DNA from 4 places in the Pantoea sp. E2023-21 genome. Region 1 is predicted to be linked to each of the others. Evidence: predicted binding sites of a transcription regulator. Region 1 holds the regulator's gene; each other region holds the start of a gene.
The links. Region 1 encodes LexA, which represses DNA repair genes until DNA is damaged. Its sites were predicted from a motif close to TNCTGTATGTACATACAGNA; they were not measured.
Positions count from the first base shown of each region.

Region 2: dinB (DNA polymerase IV) is a predicted target of LexA. The motif match lies at 2,117-2,136, and genes of this name have one in related genera.
Region 3: sulA (SOS-induced cell division inhibitor SulA) is a predicted target of LexA. The motif match lies at 2,207-2,226, and genes of this name have one in related genera.
Region 4: ACRQ84_RS04180 (metal-dependent hydrolase) is a predicted target of LexA. The motif match lies at 2,517-2,536, and genes of this name have one in related genera.

Region 1 covers NZ_CP195344.1:3,600,888-3,606,120, forward strand. Annotated here, with positions in the region: gene plsB (glycerol-3-phosphate 1-O-acyltransferase PlsB) at 1-1,442, opposite strand, end outside; gene ACRQ84_RS16865 (diacylglycerol kinase) at 1,570-1,938, shown strand; gene lexA (transcriptional repressor LexA) at 2,044-2,658, shown strand; gene dinF (MATE family efflux transporter DinF) at 2,794-4,116, shown strand; gene ACRQ84_RS16880 (CsbD family protein) at 4,281-4,493, shown strand; gene zur (zinc uptake transcriptional repressor Zur) at 4,567-5,088, opposite strand.
Region 2 covers NZ_CP195344.1:24,270-29,502, reverse strand. Annotated here, with positions in the region: gene pepD (beta-Ala-His dipeptidase) at 1-887, shown strand, start outside; gene dinB (DNA polymerase IV) at 1,049-2,104, opposite strand; gene dpaA (peptidoglycan meso-diaminopimelic acid protein amidase) at 2,348-3,091, shown strand; gene ACRQ84_RS00135 (class II glutamine amidotransferase) at 3,062-3,829, opposite strand; gene lpcA (D-sedoheptulose 7-phosphate isomerase) at 3,878-4,459, opposite strand; gene fadE (acyl-CoA dehydrogenase FadE) at 4,703-5,233, shown strand, end outside.
Region 3 covers NZ_CP195344.1:605,883-611,115, reverse strand. Annotated here, with positions in the region: gene yccS (YccS family putative transporter) at 1-1,398, shown strand, start outside; gene ACRQ84_RS02865 (TfoX/Sxy family DNA transformation protein) at 1,395-2,024, opposite strand; gene sulA (SOS-induced cell division inhibitor SulA) at 2,247-2,738, shown strand; gene ompA (porin OmpA) at 3,088-4,155, shown strand; gene matP (macrodomain Ter protein MatP) at 4,229-4,696, opposite strand; gene ACRQ84_RS02845 (AAA family ATPase) at 4,750-5,233, shown strand, end outside.
Region 4 covers NZ_CP195344.1:870,550-875,782, reverse strand. Annotated here, with positions in the region: gene hxpB (hexitol phosphatase HxpB) at 1-647, shown strand, start outside; gene kduI (5-dehydro-4-deoxy-D-glucuronate isomerase) at 805-1,641, shown strand; gene kduD (2-dehydro-3-deoxy-D-gluconate 5-dehydrogenase KduD) at 1,655-2,416, shown strand; gene ACRQ84_RS04180 (metal-dependent hydrolase) at 2,557-3,147, shown strand; gene ACRQ84_RS04175 (L-cystine transporter) at 3,301-4,692, shown strand; gene ACRQ84_RS04170 (DUF6515 family protein) at 4,889-5,233, shown strand, end outside.

The DNA of each region.
Region 1 (5,233 bases):
TTCAGGTAGTTCATCAAGGGCAGCGGTTCGCCAAAATTGACGTAACCCTGACCGAGGTTACGCAGTTTACGCAAGCCCCGAACCATCTGCAGGAAGCTCTCTTTCTCTTTGGCAGCGCCACGCAGCTCTTTAGCGTAAGTCCCCACCTCCATCACGTGCTCGTAGCCAATGTAAATCGGCACGAAGGTGATCGGACGGCTGCCGCCGCGCAGCATCGCCTGCAGCGTCATTGATAAGGTACCGGTTTTCGGGTCCAGCAAACGGCCGGTACGCGAACGTCCGCCTTCCACGAAGTATTCAACCGAGTAACCACGGCTAAACAGCTCGCCGAGGTACTCACGGAACACGGTGGAATAGAGTTTGTTGCCCTTAAAGGTACGACGAATAAAGAACGCGCCTAAACGCCGGAAAATCGGGCCGGCCGGCCAGAAGTTCAGGTTGATCCCCGCCGCGATATGCGGCGGTACAAGTCCTTGATGATAAAGCACGTAGGAGAGCAGCAGATAATCCATGTGGCTGCGGTGGCACGGCACATAGACAATCTCATGACCATCCTGCGCCAGCTGACGCACGCGCTCACCGCCATGAACGTTGATGCCCTGATACAGGCGGCTCCACAGCCATCCCATCACGCGGTCAGTGACTTTAATGGCTTCATAAGAGAAGTTCGCCGCCACTTCTTCCATCATTTCAATGGCATTCTGCTGGGCTTTCTCATGGGAAATCTTTTTACTGCGCGCTTCATCTTCTACCGCTTTTTCAATCGCTTTGGACTGCAAAAGTTTATTGAAGAGATCCTGACGCGCAGGCAGACGCGGACCGACTGCGGCCAGACGTTGGCGGGCAAAGTGAATACGCGCCACGCGAGCCAGCTTCTGCGCAATCGACTTATCGGTGCCGTGTTCGGTCGCCATTTGGCGCAGCGAAACGGTTTGCGAAAAGCGCACAAAGCTGTCGCGGCCGTGCCACAAAATAGCGAAGAACTTCTGAACACCATTGAGAATACGCAGATGTGGCGTGGACTCACCGGATGTTTCACGTCCCGGCGCGCGACCAAACATCACCGCAACCGGCAGCATTTGCACATCAAGATGCGGGTTGCTGCGGTGCAAATCCAGATAATCGTGGAACAGCTTTACCGATTCGGGATTTGCCACGAAATAGGGAATGACGCGTGGGCCATCGTGAATAAACACGTGACGCGGCAGCAGGGTGCCATCGATCTCCAGCGGAGCCAGCGGATCGGGCAGATCATGTTTCAGGCATTGAGCACGCAGCGTGAGTAGGTCAGCCTTTGAATCATAAGGCAAAACATACATCACAGGACGTGTCGGATCGATCCCGTGCTCAGAGACGGGATCGGTCGGAATGACCTTACTTTTTACCAAAATAGAGAGTGGTAAATTCAATAATTTGTAATAGAGTTTACGCCAACCTGACATAGACAACTTTAAGCCTCTTGTTAGCAAAGCGCGGCAAGCATACCAGAAAGCGCAGCGAAGGTCTGTGGCTCTGCCGCCTCAAACTGCCCTCACATTGACGTCAAAATAGTTCAAGGGTTCCATAGACATGGCAAATAACGTCACCGGTTTAGTAAGAATAGTGAAAGCCGCCGGTTATTCCTGGCAGGGGTTACGCGCCGCATGGCAGCACGAAGCCGCATTTCGGCAGGAAGCCGTTGCCGCGCTGGTGGCTATTCTTGTGGCCTGCTGGCTGGATGTAGATACCATCGCCCGCATCTTAATGATTGGCTCGGTGGTGCTGGTTATCATCGTTGAGATCCTTAATAGCGCTATCGAAGCGGTGGTGGACCGCATTGGTCAAGAGCAACATCCGCTCGCGGGCCGTGCCAAAGACATGGGATCGGCTGCCGTATTACTGACTATCTTACTGGCTCTGTTCGTCTGGATCGCGCTGCTCTGGACGCATTTGAGATAGGGATTCCAGATTCATCAAACCGCTGATTTTTCCCTCTGTTACGGTTTTCATTTCGCCAATACCTGTATATACTCACAGCGACTGTATAAACAACCAGGGGGCGGGATGAAAGCGTTAACTGCACGGCAGCAACAGGTCTATGACCTGATTCGCGACCATATTAACCAGACGGGCATGCCGCCAACGCGTGCGGAAATTGCTGCGCAACTGGGTTTTCGCTCGCCCAATGCTGCTGAAGAGCATCTGAAAGCGCTGGCGCGTAAAGGCGTAATTGAAATTGTTTCCGGCGCATCGCGCGGGATTCGCCTGTTGATGGAAGAAGAACCGAGCGAAGGTCTGCCGCTGATTGGCCGCGTCGCTGCCGGTGAGCCCTTGCTGGCACAGGAACACATCGAAGCCCACTACCAGGTGGATGCTAACCTGTTCAAACCGAGCGCTGATTTTCTGTTGCGCGTGAGCGGTATGTCGATGAAAGACATTGGCATTATGGATGGCGATCTGTTGGCGGTGCATAAAACTCAGGAAGTGCGTAACGGCCAGGTTGTAGTGGCGCGCATTGATGATGAAGTCACCGTGAAACGCTGGAAAAAGCAGGGTGCGATTGTTCATCTTCTGCCAGAAAATACCGATTTTCAGCCGATTGTCGTTGATACCCGTGAGCAGTCGCTAACCGTTGAAGGTTTGGCTGTCGGGATTGTGCGCAACGGCGAGTGGCTCTAATCAGTTTCTGAGCCTCACCCACTGCGGTGGCGTATCATGCGCTAACCGCAGTCTGCTGTTTTACTTCTCTGTGACTCTTTCTGCGGCTCACTCTGGCGCCATTACGCTGATTACCGCAAACAACGGAATGGGCGAATGCAGCTGTTTTCCTCTTCAGATAAAACGCTCTGGCGGCTGGCGCTGCCGATGATCCTTTCAAACATCACCGTCCCGTTATTGGGCGTGGTGGATACTGCCGTTATTGGTCATCTCGATAGCCCTATCTATTTGGGCGGTGTCGCGGTTGGCACGACGGCAACCAGCTTCATCTTTATGCTCCTATTGTTCCTGCGCATGAGCACGACCGGACTCACCGCTCAGGCATTTGGTGCTAATGATAAAACCGCGCTGGCGCGCGCCTTAACGCAACCGCTGCTGATTGCGCTGGTTTTTGGGGTGCTGTTTATGGTGCTGCGGACGCCGGTAAGCAGTTTGGCTGCAGCCTTGATGGGTGGCAGCCCGGAAGTGCAACACCAGGCGAAAATATTCATTGAGATTCGCTGGCTAAGTGCGCCAGCGACCTTAGCCAATCTGGTGATTCTCGGCTGGCTGCTGGGCGTGCAGTATGCACGTGCGCCGATGGTGCTGCTGATCATTGGCAATCTGGTCAACATCCTGCTTGATCTGCTGTTTGTCCTCAAACTGCATTGGGGCGTGGCCGGGGCGGCGGCGGCAACCGCACTGGCAGAATATGTCACGCTGGGCGTGGGGCTGTGGATGGTGGCGCGTGTGCTGAAAATGCGCGGTATCCACTTTACTCTGCTAAAAAGCAGCTGGCGCGGCGATGCGGCACGGCTGTTCCGCCTTAATCGCGACATTATGCTGCGCTCCTTAATGCTGCAAATCTGTTTTGCCTCGCTCACGATTCTTGGTGCGCGTATTGGACCGGATGTGGTAGCGGTCAATGCTGTACTGCTGATGTTCCTCACTTTTACTGCTTACGCGCTGGATGGTTTTGCCTACGCAGTTGAAGCCTGCTCCGGTGAGGCCGTTGGGGCCAAAGATCGCAGTCGATTATTGCTTATCTGGCATGCGGCCTGCCGTCAGGCCTGTTTTGTTGCGGTGATATTTGCGCTGATTTATGCCTTTACGGGTCCGCAGATAGTGGCGATGCTGACTTCACTGGAAGCGCTGCGCGAAATGGCCGATCGCTACCTTATCTGGCAAGTGATTCTGCCGCTGGTTGGTGTTTGGTGCTATCTGCTGGATGGCATGTTTATTGGCGCAACGCGTGGCCGTGAAATGCGTAACAGCATGGTGATAGCGGCAATCGGCTATGGCTTATCACTATTGACGCTGCCGTGGCTGGGCAACCACGGTTTATGGCTGGCGGTGACGGTATTTCTCGCGTTACGTGGGCTCTCGCTGTGGGTAATCTGGCGTGGGCACTGGCAACGTAATAGCTGGTTCAATGCCTGAATAAGCGAAGCGTAAACTACAGATTAATCTGTAATTCTCTGCAAACTACGAAACGGCTACTACAATTACCTTATACGGCGCAAATGAGTAGCGCGTTGTGTGGGTATATCGCCTGATAGGCAGGCAATATATCTATCTCACTCAGGATGAAGTGGAGGATTATTATGAGCAAAGACGAAGCGAGCGGAAACTGGAAGCAGTTCAAAGGTAAAATGAAGGAAAAGTGGGGCAAGCTTACGGATGATGATATGACCGTAATCGAAGGTAAACGCGAGCAGCTTGTCGGTAAAATCCAGGAACGCTACGGGTATGCGAAAGACCAAGCAGAGACCGAAGTGAAAGAATGGGAAACCCACAACAAAGATTACCGCTGGTAGTCGATTTCCCCTATTACGGATGATGCTCCTACCCACCGGTCGTTATGATCGGGTCGGCACATGGAAGTGCCCATTACGCCTTTCTCACCCGTTTTTTACCTTCAACCTGATGGTCGTGTTCGCAACTTTCATGATGCGTACAAGCCGCAACCTCTGCACAATTCTCACACAAGCCATGAGCTTCAATCACCGTATGACGCAGTGAAAATCCCGCCTGATCTGCCAGCGCCGCTATGGTTTTTTCTACGCCATGAGCATGTTTTTCGCTTACCGCCGCGCAACCGTCGCACACCAGCATTACCGAAGTATGTGCCGGCTCATCAAAATGATGGCAAACCACATAACTGTTATTCGACTCAACACGATGAATGAACCCCTGTTCCAACAGGAAATCAAGCGCGCGGTAAATGGTGGGGGGCTTAGCTTGGGGCTCACTGACGCGTAATTGATCCAGCAAATCGTAAGCACTTATCGAACCATTCTGCTCTGCCATCAAACGCAACACTTCGGCGCGTTGAGGGGTGAGGCGCACGCCGCGGTCAAGACACAGTGATTCTGCCTGAGTAAGAAGTTGTTCGGGCGTGAGGTTAGACATAAGTATTCTCCGGGTAGCAGGTGATGTTATTTTATCACACAAATTTTTGCCCTGCTGTGATTGCTTATTATCCTTAAAATCCGCAAGAAAATTCTCATCAATCAATAAATTATCAGCCTATTTTGTCCGCTAATGTTGCCTCAAC
Region 2 (5,233 bases), 520 kb from region 1:
TGACCCGTGAAGCGATTCCGGCTGGTTATGAAACGCTGAAGCTGACGCTGAAAGGCCTGAAAGGCGGCCACTCTGGTGCCGACATTCATCATGGTCTGGGCAACGCCAACAAACTGCTGGCACGTTTCCTGGCGCTGCACGCGCGTGAACTCGATGTACGTCTGATCGAATTCACCGGCGGTACGCTGCGTAACGCCATCCCGCGTGAAGCTTTCGCTACGCTGGCGATCGACAGCCATAAAGTAGACGCGCTGAAATCTGCTGCGGCACATTTCCAGGCGACGCTGCTGAACGAGCTGGGCATTAAAGAGAAGAACATCGCTGTGATCACCGAGTCGCTGGCGCATCAAGGCCAGGCACTTAATGCAGACAGCCGCGATCGTTTCCTCAATCTGCTGAACGCCACACCAAACGGTGTGATCCGTAACTCCGACGTCGCCAAAGGCGTGGTGGAAACCTCGCTGAACGTTGGCGTAGTGACCATGGATCGCGACAATGCCGAAATCATCTGCCTGATTCGTTCACTGATCGATACCGGCAAAGATTGGGTAGTGGAAGTTCTGACTTCGCTGGCCGAGCTGGCGGGCGCAAAAAGCGCACCGAAAGGCGGCTATCCTGGCTGGCAGCCCGATGCCGATTCACCGGTGATGGCGCTGACGCGTAAAACCTATGAAGCGCTGTTTGGCAAAACGCCAAACATTCAGGTGATTCACGCCGGTCTGGAGTGTGGTCTGTTCAAAAAGCCGTATCCGAATATGGATATGGTTTCGATCGGTCCAACCATCACCGGCCCGCACTCACCGGATGAGCAGGTACACATCGAGAGCGTCGGTCTGTACTGGAAACTGCTGACCGGGCTGCTGAGCGTGGTGCCCGAAAAAGCGTAAATTTATGCTTTGTTGATTGGTCGCCATGAATGGCGACCCTACGTTTAATTCGCTGAGTTTTCGTAGGGTGCGCATTCATGCGCACCAGCATATATCGTCGATTTATTGCTTATGTGAGCGGCATTACGGCTTCGGTCGGTTTTTTTATCGATGCCGCATTTTCATAATCCCAACACCAACTGCCGCTCCAGCTGCGGATCAACCATCGTGACATGCAATCCCACCAGCCGTACGCCGCGCCCTGCCCGACGCTCATCCCACGCCTGACGCGCTACCGCAATAATGTCGTCTTTATTCAGTACCGGCCAAACATGTTCCTGTGTGGTTTGCTGGAAGTCGTTGAACTTCAGCTTTACGCCTTGCCTTGCGATCTGTTTATCCGGCTTGATGGCCGTTAAACGGCGCTCCAACTCAGCATAAAGAAAATCAATAATTTCCAGACACTGTTCCCAGCTATGGATGTCTTCCATCAGCGTGCGCTCAACGCCGAGCGATTTGCGCTCACGCTCGACCACCACATTTCGCTCGTCGATGCCGTTGCTGCGTTCCCACAAGATGCGGCCAAATTTGCCAAAGCGTTTAAGTAGCAGTACCAGATCGGTACGCTGCACATCGGCGCAGGTGCGCAAACCCATCTCTTCCAGCTTTTTGGTTGCGACTTTACCTACGCCAGGAATTTTGCTCAGCGGCAACGTCAGTAAAAAATCGGCCATCGCGTCCGGTGTAATCACATATTGCCCGTCGGGTTTGTTGAGATCGGAAGCGATTTTGGCGAGGAACTTAATCGGCGCAATACCCGCGGAAGCGGTTAAGCCGGTTTCACGCAGGATATCGGCGCGAATCGCCTGTGCCATAAGCGTGGCCGAGCCATGACAGTGCAGGCTATCGGTAACATCCAGATAGGCTTCATCCAGCGACAGCGGTTCAATCAGCGAAGTGTAACGCGAGAAGATGTCACGGATCTGATGGGAAGCTTCTTTATACGCCTCAAAACGGCCAGGCAGCAGCCGCAAATGCGGACAGAGTTTGAGCGCCATGCCCGTTGGCATCGCGCTGCGCACGCCATATTTGCGTGCCGGATAATTGGCGGTACTGATTACCCCACGTTGCACACGGCTACCACCGATAGCGATAGGAATATCACGTAAAGAGGGATCGTCGCGCATCTCAACCGCTGCATAAAAGCAGTCCATATCGACATGAATAATTTTGCGCATACGCCCTCCGAATACTGGGTAAGTATACAGTAGAGAAAATTATCGGCAATAAATGTTGAGTGAGAGATTAAAGTTTACAAATATAGGGTCGTATTCCTTTTAGGAACGCGCCATTTTCTAAGACATCGGCTTGATTAAAAGCCAGACAATGTTAATGTTGCGCTGCGATAGCGGATATTTCCGATAATGCAATACCCGGACGCTTAGCGTCATCGTCTCTCTTCACTTCAAGGTATCTACAGAATGGGCAGAATCGCATTATTGCTTGCGATGATTCTTATGCCAGCCCTTAGCTGGGCAATTAACCCCGAGCCTACGCAACCGCTGGCTCCGGTGAGCAAAGAGTTAAAGAAACAATTAATTGGTACACCTGTATTTATTCAGATTTTCAAGGAAGAGCGTACGCTGGAACTGTACGGCAAAATCGGCAATGAATATCGTTTGCTGGACAGCTATCGCATCTGTAATTTCTCTGGCGGTTTAGGGCCTAAACGTCGCCAGGGCGATTTCAAAAGTCCGGAAGGCTTTTATAACGTCAAGCTAAACCAGTTAAAACCTGATAGCCGTTTTTATCGCGCCATTAATACCGGTTTTCCCAACCAATACGATCGCGCCAAAGGCTATGACGGTAACTATTTAATGATTCACGGTGATTGCGTATCGATTGGTTGCTACGCGATGACCAATGCGTCAATGGATGAGATCTTCAACTACACCAACGCCGCACTGCGTAATGGTCAGCAGGAGATTCAGGTCAACATCTATCCATTCCGCATGACAGACAGCAACATGCAGCGCCACCGTTATTCGACTTACATTACCTTCTGGCGTGAACTGCAGCCGGGCTATGCCTACTTTGCGAAGTACCGTGTGCCGCCCACCGTGAACGTGACGGCAACCGGTCAATATGCGGTGAACAACACGCCAGCGATTTCGACGCTGGATGCTGCCTCGAAATCATTCCTGGCGCTCACCCAGACAAAATAATGCCCACTCGCCTGGCACTATCCGGTGCCAGGTTTCATTTCCCGTCAGCGGTTGCGTGGCAATCACCGTCACCACATCTTTTGGCGTGGTCTGCTGCTGAAAATCAATCTCCACATCTTGATCGAGCAGCGTGGCTTTGCCAAACGGCGCGCGACGCGTAATCCAATAGAGATTGGTCGAGCAAAACGCCATTAAGTAGCGCCCGTCTGATAACAGCATGTTGAACACGCCCTTCCCACGCATTTCCGCTGCCAGCTCGGCAATATAGCGGAACACCGCTGGCCAGTTGCCCGGCGTGCGTGGATAGCGCTCGGTGAGTTTATGCAGCATCCAGCAGAAGGCCTTCTCGCTGTCAGTTTCACCGATGGGGCGGAAAGGCCCGGTATCCAGTTGTCGATATCCTTTGAGCTGGCCATTGTGCGCGTAGGTCCAGTTACGGCCCCACAGCTCACGCGTGAACGGATGGGTATTTTCCAGCGACACTTCACCACGATTCGCCTGGCGGATATGCGCGACTACCGAATGCGATTTGATCGGATATTCCTGCACCAAACGGGCAATCGGTGAGTTATAGCTCGGCTGCGGATCTTTAAAGGTGCGGCAGCCTTTACCTTCGTAAAAGGTAATGCCCCACCCATCTTTGTGCGGCCCGGTTCCACCGCCACGCTGCACCAGACCGGTAAAACTGAAACAGATGTCCGTTGGGACATTGGCGCTCATCCCGAGCAATTCGCACATAGCAACCGCCTTAAGTTAGCACCTCTCACACGCGGCGAGAGGAACGCATCATGACTTAACCATCTCTTTTTCAATCAACAGCATCAGGATATGGATCACTTTAATGTGGATCTCCTGAATGCGATCGGCATAGCCAAAGTGCGGTACACGAATTTCAATATCCGCTGAACCTGCCATTTTGCCCCCATCTTTGCCGGTCAGGGTGATCACTTTCATCCCCTTCGCGCGTGCCGCTTCAACGGCTTTAATGATGTTGGCTGAGTTACCGGAGGTGGACAGCCCCAACAGCACATCACCTTCGCGCCCTACCGCCTCGATATAGCGTGAGAACACGTAGTCGTAACCAAAATCGTTGCTGACGCAGGAGAGATGGCTGACATCAGAAATGGCAATCGCCGGGTAGCCAGGACGGTTTTCACGATAGCGGCCAGTTAACTCTTCAGCAAAATGCATCGCATCGCAGTGCGAGCCGCCATTACCGCAGGAGAGCACTTTACCGCCCGCTTTAAAGCTATCGGCCAGCAGAACGGCGGCGCGCTGAATCGCGTGAATATTGGCTTCGTCACTCAGGAACGTATTGAGCGTATCGGCTGCTTCATTGAGTTCTGAGCGAATAATGTCCTGATACATAGAGATGTCCTTTAGAGGAAAGATTGACCCGGCAAGTTTAACGGAATGGGAGTAAGCCGCAAAGCGCCCGCAATAAGGAAAAGCGCGGCGTCTCGAGGAAGTTTGGCAGTTGTTGCGCATCCTGCAACGAATTTGTGAGATGCGTTGTAATTGCGATGTAAACAGATTGATAAATTTTATCCCATATTCTAAACCTACACCCATAACAGGTCAGACCTCTTACTACTTATGGAGTGGTTCATTATGTTGGTTGCCTCAATCGTTGCGACGCTGATTCTGCTTAGCGTTTTGTTCTACCACCAGATTTCACTGCTACTCAGCAGTGTCATCTTACTGCTGTGGACCGGCGCGCTGGCCGCGGCGGGCGTGTGGACGCCATGGATGTTACTGCCGCTGGCGATCATTCTGCTGCCGTTTAACCTGCCCGTGATGCGCCGCAGCCTGTTCTCTAAACCGGCGCTGCACAGTTTCCAGAAAGTGATGCCGCCGATGTCGCGCACCGAAAAAGAGGCGATCGACGCCGGTACCACGTGGTGGGAAGGCGATCTGTTCCGCGGCAAACCGGATTGGCAGAAGCTGCACAATTACCCGCAGCCGCGCCTGACTGAAGAGGAGCAAGCCTTTATTGATGGCCCGGTTGAAGAAGCCTGCCGCATGGCGAATGACTTCGAAATCACTCATGAAATGGCCGATCTGCCGCCGGAGCTGTGGGCATATCTGAAACAGCATCGCTTCTTCGCCATGATCATTAAGAAAGAGTATGGCGGCCTGGAA
Region 3 (5,233 bases), 1.1 Mb from region 1:
CAGGATATTCATGAACGTGCCAGCTCCTCGCATCTGCAATACCACCTACTGCGCGACAATTGGCGCTATAACGAGGTGCTGTTCCGCTTCCAGCGTTTGATGAATATGCAGGCGCGGGCCTGCCGGCAACTGGCTGAGACTCTTTTGCTACGCCAGCCGTGGCATCACGATAGCCATTTTGAACGCACCTTTGAACGACTGGAAACCGCGCTGCAACGGCTTCAGCAAAATGAGCCGCAGGATCCCCATATTCATGCGCTCTTTTGGTTGCTGCGCAATCTGCGCGCCATTGATGCGCAGCTAGCATCAATTGAGTCGGAGCAGATGCTGGCAGAACCGTCACCGCACAGCGATCACCATCTATCGCGTGAAGGGCTTAGCGGCTGGGCGGATATCCGCTTGCGCCTGAGTCGCCATCTCAGCCCCAACTCTGCCCTCTTTCGCCATGCAGTGCGAATGTCACTGGTACTGTGCGTTGGCTATGCCTTCATTCAAATCACTGGTGTCGATCGCGGTTACTGGATCTTGCTGACCAGCCTGTTTGTCTGCCAGCCCAATTACAACGCCACCCGACGACGCCTCGCGTTGCGAATTGGTGGCACGTTAGCCGGCATCGCCATCGGCCTGCCGGTATTGTGGCTGGTGCCATCGATTGAAGGTCAGCTGGTGCTGATTGTTCTGAGCGGTGTGCTGTTCTTTGCTTTCCGTCAGATTCAATATGCGCAAGCCACATTGTTTATCACCTTGCTCGTTCTGCTGTGCTTCAATTTGCTGGGAGAAGGGTTTGAAGTAGCGTTGCCGCGCGTGGTGGATACCTTGCTGGGCTGCGGTCTGGCATGGCTCGCCGTCGCCTTTGTTTGGCCAGATTGGCGTTTCCGCAAAATTACTGCCGTCGCCGATCGTACGCTGGATGCTAACTGCCGCTATCTTGATGCCATTATGGAGCAGTATCATCAGGGGAAAGACAATCGCCTCGCTTATCGCGTAGCTCGTCGCGATGCACATAACGCCGATGCTGAGCTGGCATCCGTGGTGTCCAATATCAGTGGTGAACTCAAGCTGCAACAACCGCTGCGTGAGAATGCGTTTCGTCTGCTATGCCTCAACCACTCCTTTCTCAGTTATATCTCCGCATTGGGAGCGCACCGCGAGCGTCTCGCGGATAGCACCTTACTTACCTTACTGGATGATGCGGTGTGCTTCATTGAAGATGTGCTACAAATCGAACGTGTCACGGATGCACAAGCTGCAGACATGCAGCAGGTGCTTATGCAACGCATGAGCGAAATGAAGATTAGCCCGGATGCACGCGCACCGTTAGTCATTCAGCAATTGGGATTGTTGGTTGCGCTGATGCCCGAAATTGCACGTCTGCGTCGTAGCCTCGTTAATAACTAAGGTTGTAAATGCTCCGCCGCAGCATGTTGGCGGAGCATTTTGAGATACCAGGCGTATAACTCCTGCCTGATTGCGCCGGGTAATGCCGCTTCATGATGTCCAGAAATTGCACCTTCCAATGCCAGCAACGTTTTTAGCCCTATGTGCTTATTCACCGCGCGCAATTTCAACCAGCATTGCCGCGATCCTGTTTCACACAGCAGCTGCACCGAACTGATCCCCACCTTATGTAGCATCAACTCCAAACGCAGGCTCAGATTTGGCAGGTCTTTCAAACGTAGCGAGACAAGTCTGGTCGCGATTTCATCCTGCGCAGCACGAAGAGAGCTGGCTGATAAATGCAGTAATTGCTCTGGATCTTGCCACAGCTGTTTGTCGACTTTGAAATAGCTTAAGGTCACCGGCACGCCACGCTTACGGTATACCAGCGGTTCCAAAGAGCGCTGCGCGTTGTAGACGTGAAGCGCCTCGCTGGCGCGCAGATAGAGTGCATCCTCATTGATGTAAGCAAAAATCACCCTCTCAACAGTCAGCGCGTAACCCCCAAATTGCGTACGCGATTCGATTTTGCCTAGTGCAGCCAACTGCGTTTTTGATTGCTCAACTACTGGGTTATATCTCTTCATAATGCCCCCTTCATTGGATTCCATGCACGGGAAATTTCCTATAAAAGCTCGCAGATTCATCTGGTTAGAAGATAAAAAAAACGATTTAGCTGTTCAATGAATAAAAGCGTGTGGGACAGAACTTGTGCAGAAATTGCGAGGCGTTTTCAGAAATTGAGGTTGATCTTTATCCAGGAAGCCATTACTGTATATTCATACAGTTCATTACTGAGTGATTAAATTATGCGTACTCATTTCTCTGGCCCTGCTGATCGTTCTCATCGTTTCGCTTCACCAAGCTTAACGCAACCTTCGCTGGGTGGAATCACTGAACTGCGCTCCAGCGAACAACCAGAAATGATGCAACTTATGCTGCTACCGGTACTAAAACAGCTGAGCGAGCAATCACGCTGGCAGTTGTGGCTCACGCCGGCTCATAAGCTGAATCGCAGTTGGATGCAGCAGTCGGGATTGCCGTTAGACAAGAGTATGCATATCACCGAATCTGAGCGTTTTAACACCGTTGAAAGTATGGTTAAGGCGTTACGTACAGGCAATTACAGCGTCGTGCTTGCCTGGATTCCGTACGAATTGAGCGATGAAGAGCGTTTAGAATTGGAACAAGCTGCAGCAGAAGGTGAAGCGCTCGGTTTGATTTTGCGTCCGCAAGGACGTCAATTTGCTCATTCCAGACAACCTAACCCAACAAAAATTCCCTCAGATTTGTTTCATTAAGTAAATCCAGGAATTTTCTCAGCATTTTTTTTGCAAAAGTTGCATCTAAGCTACTGATTCTTTTCCCGCCAGCTATGACAATGGCTTAGACGCTTTTTTGTTTTCTAATACCGAAGATTTTGCCATGTGATTTGTTAAAATGTGTGTATAAATCCCTGTTTTTTTGCTGCGCAGCGTCACATCATACTTGTAAGTTTCCAATCTCGTTGTAGACTTTAGCTCGCCAGGGTGCTCAATAACCTCCGTTTTTTCGGTAGAGTCAAAAGCGAGCGTTTAGACCCGGCGAAGGATTAACACAAAGAGCAACCTTTTTGCTCATTGCCTATTTGGATGATAACGAGGCGCAAAAATGAAAAAGACAGCTATCGCAATTGCAGTGGCACTGGCTGGCTTCGCTACCGTAGCGCAGGCCGCACCTAAAGATAACACCTGGTATACCGGTGCTAAACTGGGCTGGTCTCAGTATCACGATACTGGTTACTACGGTAACGGTTACGCGAACAACGATGGTCCAACTCACGAATCTCAGCTGGGTGCTGGTGCATTCGCAGGTTACCAGGCTAACCCGTACCTGGGCTTCGAGCTGGGTTACGACTGGTTGGGCCGTATGCCTAACAAAGGCAACCAAGTGAATGGCGCGTTCAAAGCACAAGGCGTTCAGCTGGCCGCTAAACTGAGCTACCCAATTACCGAAGACTTCGATGTCTACACCCGTCTGGGTGGTATGGTATGGCGTGCTGATTCAACTCAAAACAACAACGGCGTTCGCATCAGCGACCACGACACCGGCGTTTCTCCGCTGGCTGCTGTTGGTGTTGAATACGCACTGACCAAAAACTGGGCGACTCGCCTGGACTATCAGTGGGTTAACAACATCGGTGACGCAGGTACCGTTGGTGCACGTCCAGACAACAGCATGCTGAGCGTAGGCCTTTCTTACCGTTTCGGTCAGGATGAAGATGCAGCGCCAGTTGTAGCTCCGGCTCCAGCTCCAGCGCCAGTTGTTGAAACCAAGCGTTTCACCCTGAAGTCTGACGTTCTGTTCACCTTCAACAAAGCTTCTCTGAAGCCAGAAGGTCAGCAGGCTCTGGATCAGCTGTATAGCCAGCTGAGCTCAATGGATCCAAAAGACGGTTCTGTTGTCGTACTGGGCTTCACCGATCGCATCGGTTCAGAGCAGTACAACCAGAAGCTGTCTGAGAAACGTGCTCAGTCTGTAGTTGATTACCTGGTCTCTAAAGGTATCCCAGCTAACAAGATCTCTGCACGCGGTATGGGCGAATCTAACCCAGTTACTGGCAACACCTGTGACAGCGTGAAAGGCCGTAATGCCCTGATCGACTGCCTGGCGCCAGACCGTCGCGTTGAAATCGACGTGAAAGGTATCAAAGACGTTGTAACTCAGCCACAGGCTTAAGTTATCACGCAGTAAAAAACCCCGCTTCGGCGGGGTTTTTTTATGGCTGAATGTAATGAGAGTGAAAAGAATTTTATTCTTTTTCCGAACCGCCGTTACCCAGGATCGCTTGCAAGTCTTGCTTCAGGGTCGTCATCTGACTGGCGTACTTCTCTTTGCGCTCGGCATCTTCAATCAGCTGCACAATGGTTTCTGACAGCGTGTTACTGCGCCGCTGCGCCAATCCCGCCAAACGCTGCCACACCAGATATTCCAGATCGATAGATTTCTTGCGCGTGTGTTGATGCTCAGCATTGAAGTGACGCTTTCGGCGTGCACGTATCGTCTGCTTAAGACGATTGTCCAAATCCGGATGAATATGCTGCGCGATCCACTCATTAACCTCGACCGGGCTATTCTCCATCGAAAGCAGCGTATCGACTGCAGCTTGGGCCGCACTAAGCTCTAGATGACGAGTGATCAGTTCACCCTCCCGATGCTTTTTCACCAGGTATTTCCACTTCCATCCACTTTCAAGATTTTCGAGTTGCTGGTATTTCATCGGAATCTCATCGTGATCACGTAACAAACTAAGAATAACAGCTTTTTTCCTGGATGCAGCAAGGAAAAACATGTTGCAGCAGTCACAATCCGGGCCGGAACTCCGCCGTGATTAACCGGGTTGATTCCTGTATAATCGCGCTTTTCCTAAATCAGACTAATGCGAATATTTTGACCAGCACTCAAATTACGTGGCAAGCCCTGCAGCCGGATAGCGACCGCTACCAATCCATTTTCTCGAATGTCTCACTGGAAGATTGCGATAGTCTTGCCGCGGTTCAGCCGCGTCTGCTGAATGCGCTGGCGCATTTGCATCATCAAACGTTGGGATTCCCGCTGCTGTTATTACGCAGTCAGGAAAACAGTGATTACCTGGCTTGCATCGCCGATGCGGCACAACGCTTCCAGCCGGATGAAATTTCCCTCTATGGCGGCGACTATCATGTGATGGGCGATACCGTTAGCCTGCTGGCGCCTACCGATATCAATCGTCCGTTTACGAGCCAGGGTGGCGTGCATTTCGCGGACTGGATTGAAG
Region 4 (5,233 bases), 1.4 Mb from region 1:
TGGCCGCCATCTTTGATATGGACGGATTGTTAATCGACTCAGAACCGCTGTGGGATCGGGCGGAGTTAGATATTTTCGCCAGCCTGAATGTGGATATCTCTCGCCGTCATGAGCTACCGGATACTTTGGGTTTACGTATCGATCAAACCGTGCGCATGTGGTTTGAAGCGCTGCCGTGGAGCGGTCCGGATCAGCAAGAAGTCACGAACCGCATTATTGCGCGTGCGCTGGCGCTGGTAGAAGATACGCGCCCGCTGCTGCCAGGCGTGGAACAGGCGTTACAATTATGCCAGCAACAGGGTTTGAAAATCGGTCTGGCATCCGCTTCGCCGCTGCACATGCTGGAGCGCGTTCTGGAGATGTTTGACCTGCGCAAATACTTTGATGTGCTGGCTTCGGCTGAAACCCTGCCATACAGTAAACCGCATCCGCAGGTCTATCTCGACGCCGCTGCCAAACTGGGCATCGATCCGCTTAACTGCGTGACGTTGGAAGACTCCTTTAACGGCATGATTGCCACCAAAGCCGCACGCATGCGTTCGATTGTGGTGCCGGCGCCCGATCATCGTGCTGATGCCCGCTGGGCATTAGCCAATGTAATTCTTGATGATTTAACCCAGCTCAAACCTGAGCATCTGCACGGTTAATCACAGCCCGCACAACGCGGGCTTTTTTATGCAACTTGATCGCACACGCAAATAAATAAAACATCGTTTCATTTTTATTGAATTACCATCTCATCCTGCCTAAGATGCCCAAAGACCCGCATCGGGACCACTTCCATTGACCCTTGAGAGGCCTGAGATGGACATTCGTCAAAGCATTCATAGCGAGCATGCCAAAACCCTGGATACCGACGGCTTACGCCGCGAGTTTTTGGTCGACAAAATTTTCGACGCCGACAATTACACCCTCACTTACAGCCATATCGATCGCATCATCATTGGCGGCGTGATGCCCGTGCAGAAAGCGGTAACCATCGGTCATGAGGTGGGCAAACAGCTGGGCGTCAGTTACTTCCTCGAACGCCGCGAGCTCGGCGTGATTAACGTTGGCGGACCGGGTTTAATTGAAGTGGACGGCAATACCTGGGAGATAGGTAATCAGGAAGCGTTATATGTCGGGCAAGGCGCACAGAGCGTGATTTTCCGCAGCAGCGATGCCAGCCGTCCGGCGAAGTTTTACTATAACAGCGCGCCGGCACATACCCATTATCCGGACAAAAAAATCACCCTCGATGAGGCAGTAAAAGCCACGCTGGGTGATGCCGCCACCTCGAATCGTCGCACCATTAATAAATTCATCGTGCCCGACGTGTTACCAACCTGCCAGTTAACGATGGGGCTAACGCGCCTTGACGATGGCAATCTGTGGAACACCATGCCATGCCACACCCACGAACGCCGCATGGAAGTCTACTTCTACTTTGATATGGCCGACGACAGTGCCGTGTTCCACATGATGGGCCAGCCGCAAGAGACGCGTCATTTATTAGTGCATAACGAACAAGCTGTAATTTCACCGAGTTGGTCAATTCACGCGGGCGTTGGAACACAGCGTTATACCTTTATCTGGGGCATGGTGGGCGAAAACCAGGTATTTGATGACATGGACCACGTCAGCATCAGCGCGCTGCGCTAACAAGGAGCGAATTATGATTCTTAACGCATTTAATCTTGATGGCAAAATCGCGCTGGTCACCGGCTGCAATACCGGGTTGGGGCAAGGCATGGCGCTAGGTCTGGCGCAGGCAGGTTGTGACATTATTGGCGTCAATCGCGCAGGACCAGATGATACGCAAGCGAAAGTTGAAGCATTAGGCCGCCGTTTTTGGGCGATTCAGGCCGATCTTACCAAACCCTCCATTGTGCCGCACATTGTTGAACAAGCGGTGGCACATGCCGGACGCATCGATATTCTGGTGAATAACGCCGGTATTATTCGCCGCGAAGATGCGCTCAACTTCAGCGAACAGGATTGGGACGATGTGATGAACATCAACAGTAAAAGCCTGTTCTTCCTGTCGCAGCAGGTCGCAAGGCAGTTTATTGCACAAGGCAACGGCGGCAAAATCATCAATATTGCCTCAATGCTCTCGTTCCAGGGGGGCATTCGCGTGCCTTCCTACACCGCATCAAAAAGTGCGGTGATGGGTTTAACGCGCCTGATGGCTAACGAATGGGCGAAGCACGGTATCAACGTCAACGCTATTGCACCAGGCTATATGGCCACCAACAATACGGAACAACTGCGCAGCGATGAATCACGCAACGAGGAAATTTTGGGCCGTATACCCTCAGGTCGCTGGGGCATCCCGGACGACATGATGGGCCCGGTTGTGTTCCTCGCCTCTGGCGCATCGGATTATGTGCAGGGTTATACTTTAGCGGTCGATGGCGGTTGGTTAGCGCGCTAACATAACCCATTCTTTTCCCGCGTCATTGTGACGCGGGAAAGTGAAAAATATTAACGCTTCGTTACAGCGTCACCATTCTCATTCACTGGATAAATCCCTATACTGGATGCATCGACAGTTTTATGCAGCCAGGTTTCATCATGACGGCCGAAGGCCATATCATTTTTGCCATTGCCAGCGCCATTTTTGCCAAGCGCGCGGAGCTGACGCCAGTGCTGGCCAGCGCCGATTGGTGGCATTTAGTCCCTGCTGCGCTGCTGACCTGCCTGCTACCCGATATCGATCACCCCAAGTCCGTTTTAGGCCAGCGATTGAGGTGGCTGTCGCACCCCATCGCCCGCGCCTTTGGTCACCGTGGTTTTACCCACAGTTTGCTGGCGGTCGCGGTAAGTTTGTGGCTATTCCAGATCAATGTACCCGCCGATTGGTTTCTTCCGGCCGATGTATTGCAAGGTATGACGCTTGGTTATCTTAGCCATATCGTCGCCGATATGTTAACGCCTGCAGGTGTGCCGCTGTTGTGGCCTTGTCGCTGGCGCTTTCGGTTGCCGATACTTAAAAGCCAGAAAGGTAACCAACTGGAGCGGGCACTTTGCCTGGCGCTGGTCGGGTATGCGTTGTGGTTCCCGCCCGGATTGCCCTCTTTTGGTGCCAATGGATGGCCGGAACAGCTCTTCAATACGCTACAAAATGGCGTCGGTCGGCTGGTTAATGGTCAAAACGGTCAATAACCAGCCGAATCAAGAGATAAAGTTATAAACCATTCCTTTTGGGTATAAGTCTGCCCCGTTCTGAACTGATAACATTCTCAATATTCCCTAACGGGGACTTACTGTTTTTCGTGCCATTCCAACGGGATGGCATGTCACACTCTGGAGTTGAGCATGGATTTTCCCCTAATCATTAATATCGTGGCGTTTATCGCGCTGCTGATTTTGTTGAACCGCATTGGCAACCAAAGCTGGAGCTTGTCAAAGCGCGTGCTGACCGGTTTAGTATTTGGTGTAGCATTCGGTCTGGCACTGCAAACCATTTATGGCGAAAACAGCCCGACGGTTAAAGCGTCGATTGGCTGGTTCAACATCGTCGGTAACGGTTACGTTCAACTGTTGCAGATGATTGTGATGCCGCTGGTCTTCGCCTCGATTTTGAGCGCGGTGGCCCGTCTGCATAACGCCTCATCGCTGGGAAAAATCAGTGTGCTGACCATTGGCGTGCTGCTGTTTACTACCGCGATCTCCGCTCTGGTCGGCGTGTTAGTGACTGGCCTGTTTGGTCTGAGCGCCGAAGGTCTGGTGCAAGGTGTACAGGAAACCGCGCGTCTGAGCGCGATTCAGAGCAACTATGTTGGCAAAGTAGCTGACCTCAGCACGCCGCAGCTGCTGCTCTCCTTCATCCCGAAAAACCCGTTTGCCGATCTGGCGGGCGCCAATCCAACCTCGATCATCAGCGTAGTGATTTTCGCCGCGTTCCTCGGTGTAGCAGCGCTGCAACTGCTGAAAGATGACAAGGTGAAAGGCGAACGCGTGCTGGTGGCGATCGATACCCTGCAATCCTGGGTGATGAAGCTGGTGCGTTTGATTATGAAGCTGACGCCGTACGGTGTGCTGGCGCTGATGACCAAAGTGGTGGCCGGCTCCAACCTACAGGACATCATTAAACTGGGTGGTTTCGTGGTGGCCTCTTATCTTGGTCTGGCGATCATGTTTGCCGTGCACGCGTTGCTGCTGTCGGTCAACGGCATCAACCCAATGCGCTTCTTCCGTAAAGTCTGGCCGGTGATCACCTTTGCCTTTACCAGCCGCTCCAGCGCAGCCAGTATTCCATTGAACGTGGAAACGCAGACACGTCGCCTTGGCGTGCCAGAATCTATCGCCAGCTTCTCAGCCTCATTCGGTGCCACTATTGGTCAGAACGGTTGTGCCGGTCTCTATCCCACTATGCTGGCAGTGATGGTTGCACCAACCGTTGGCATTAACCCGTTCGACCCAATGTGGATTGCCACGCTGGTGGGTATCGTAACGCTGAGTTCTGCCGGTGTGGCCGGTGTTGGCGGCGGTGCAACCTTCGCCGCGTTGATTGTACTGCCAGCGATGGGCCTGCCAGTGACGTTAGTCGCGCTGCTGATCTCCATCGAACCGCTGATCGATATGGGCCGTACCGCGCTCAACGTCAATGGTTCCATGACCGCCGGTTCACTCACCAGCCGCTGGCTCGGTTTGACCGACAAGAAAGTGCTGGAGAGCGACGAACACGCCGAATTAGCACATCGCTAACTTTCCTCATCACGACAACGGCAGGCCAGTGGCCTGCCGTTTTTTTATCCCCCCTTCTCCCTAATCCCCCTCAATTATGGCGGCTGCGTCAGGATAGCGTTAAGCATGGTAAACAGACGAAAAATCGGCCGCTTTTTGCTTGAGTTTTACCAGTGAAAAGCCAATTCTGCTGTAAGTCACAGCAGGAGAATCACCGATGAAAACAGTTATCGCCTCGGTGCTGGCGTTAACCTTGTTAACACCAGCTATCAGTTTCGCCCATCCCGGCGGTTGGGGCCCCGGTCCAGCTCCGCATTGGGGTGGAGGTCCGCATTGGGGCGGCCCCGGCCCGCTGCGTTTCTTACCGGAAGCGGCAACGGCAGTATTGCTAGGCGGCCTGACCTATTACATGCTGAACGGCAATTATTATCAACGCCAGGGCGACACCTACGTGGTGGTGCAACCGCCTGAAGCCCCACCGGGCGGTGGTATGCGCGTGCTGGATTTTAACGGTAAGCGTTATTACGTGCAGGAGGGTCATTACTACCAGCGCGAAATCGGC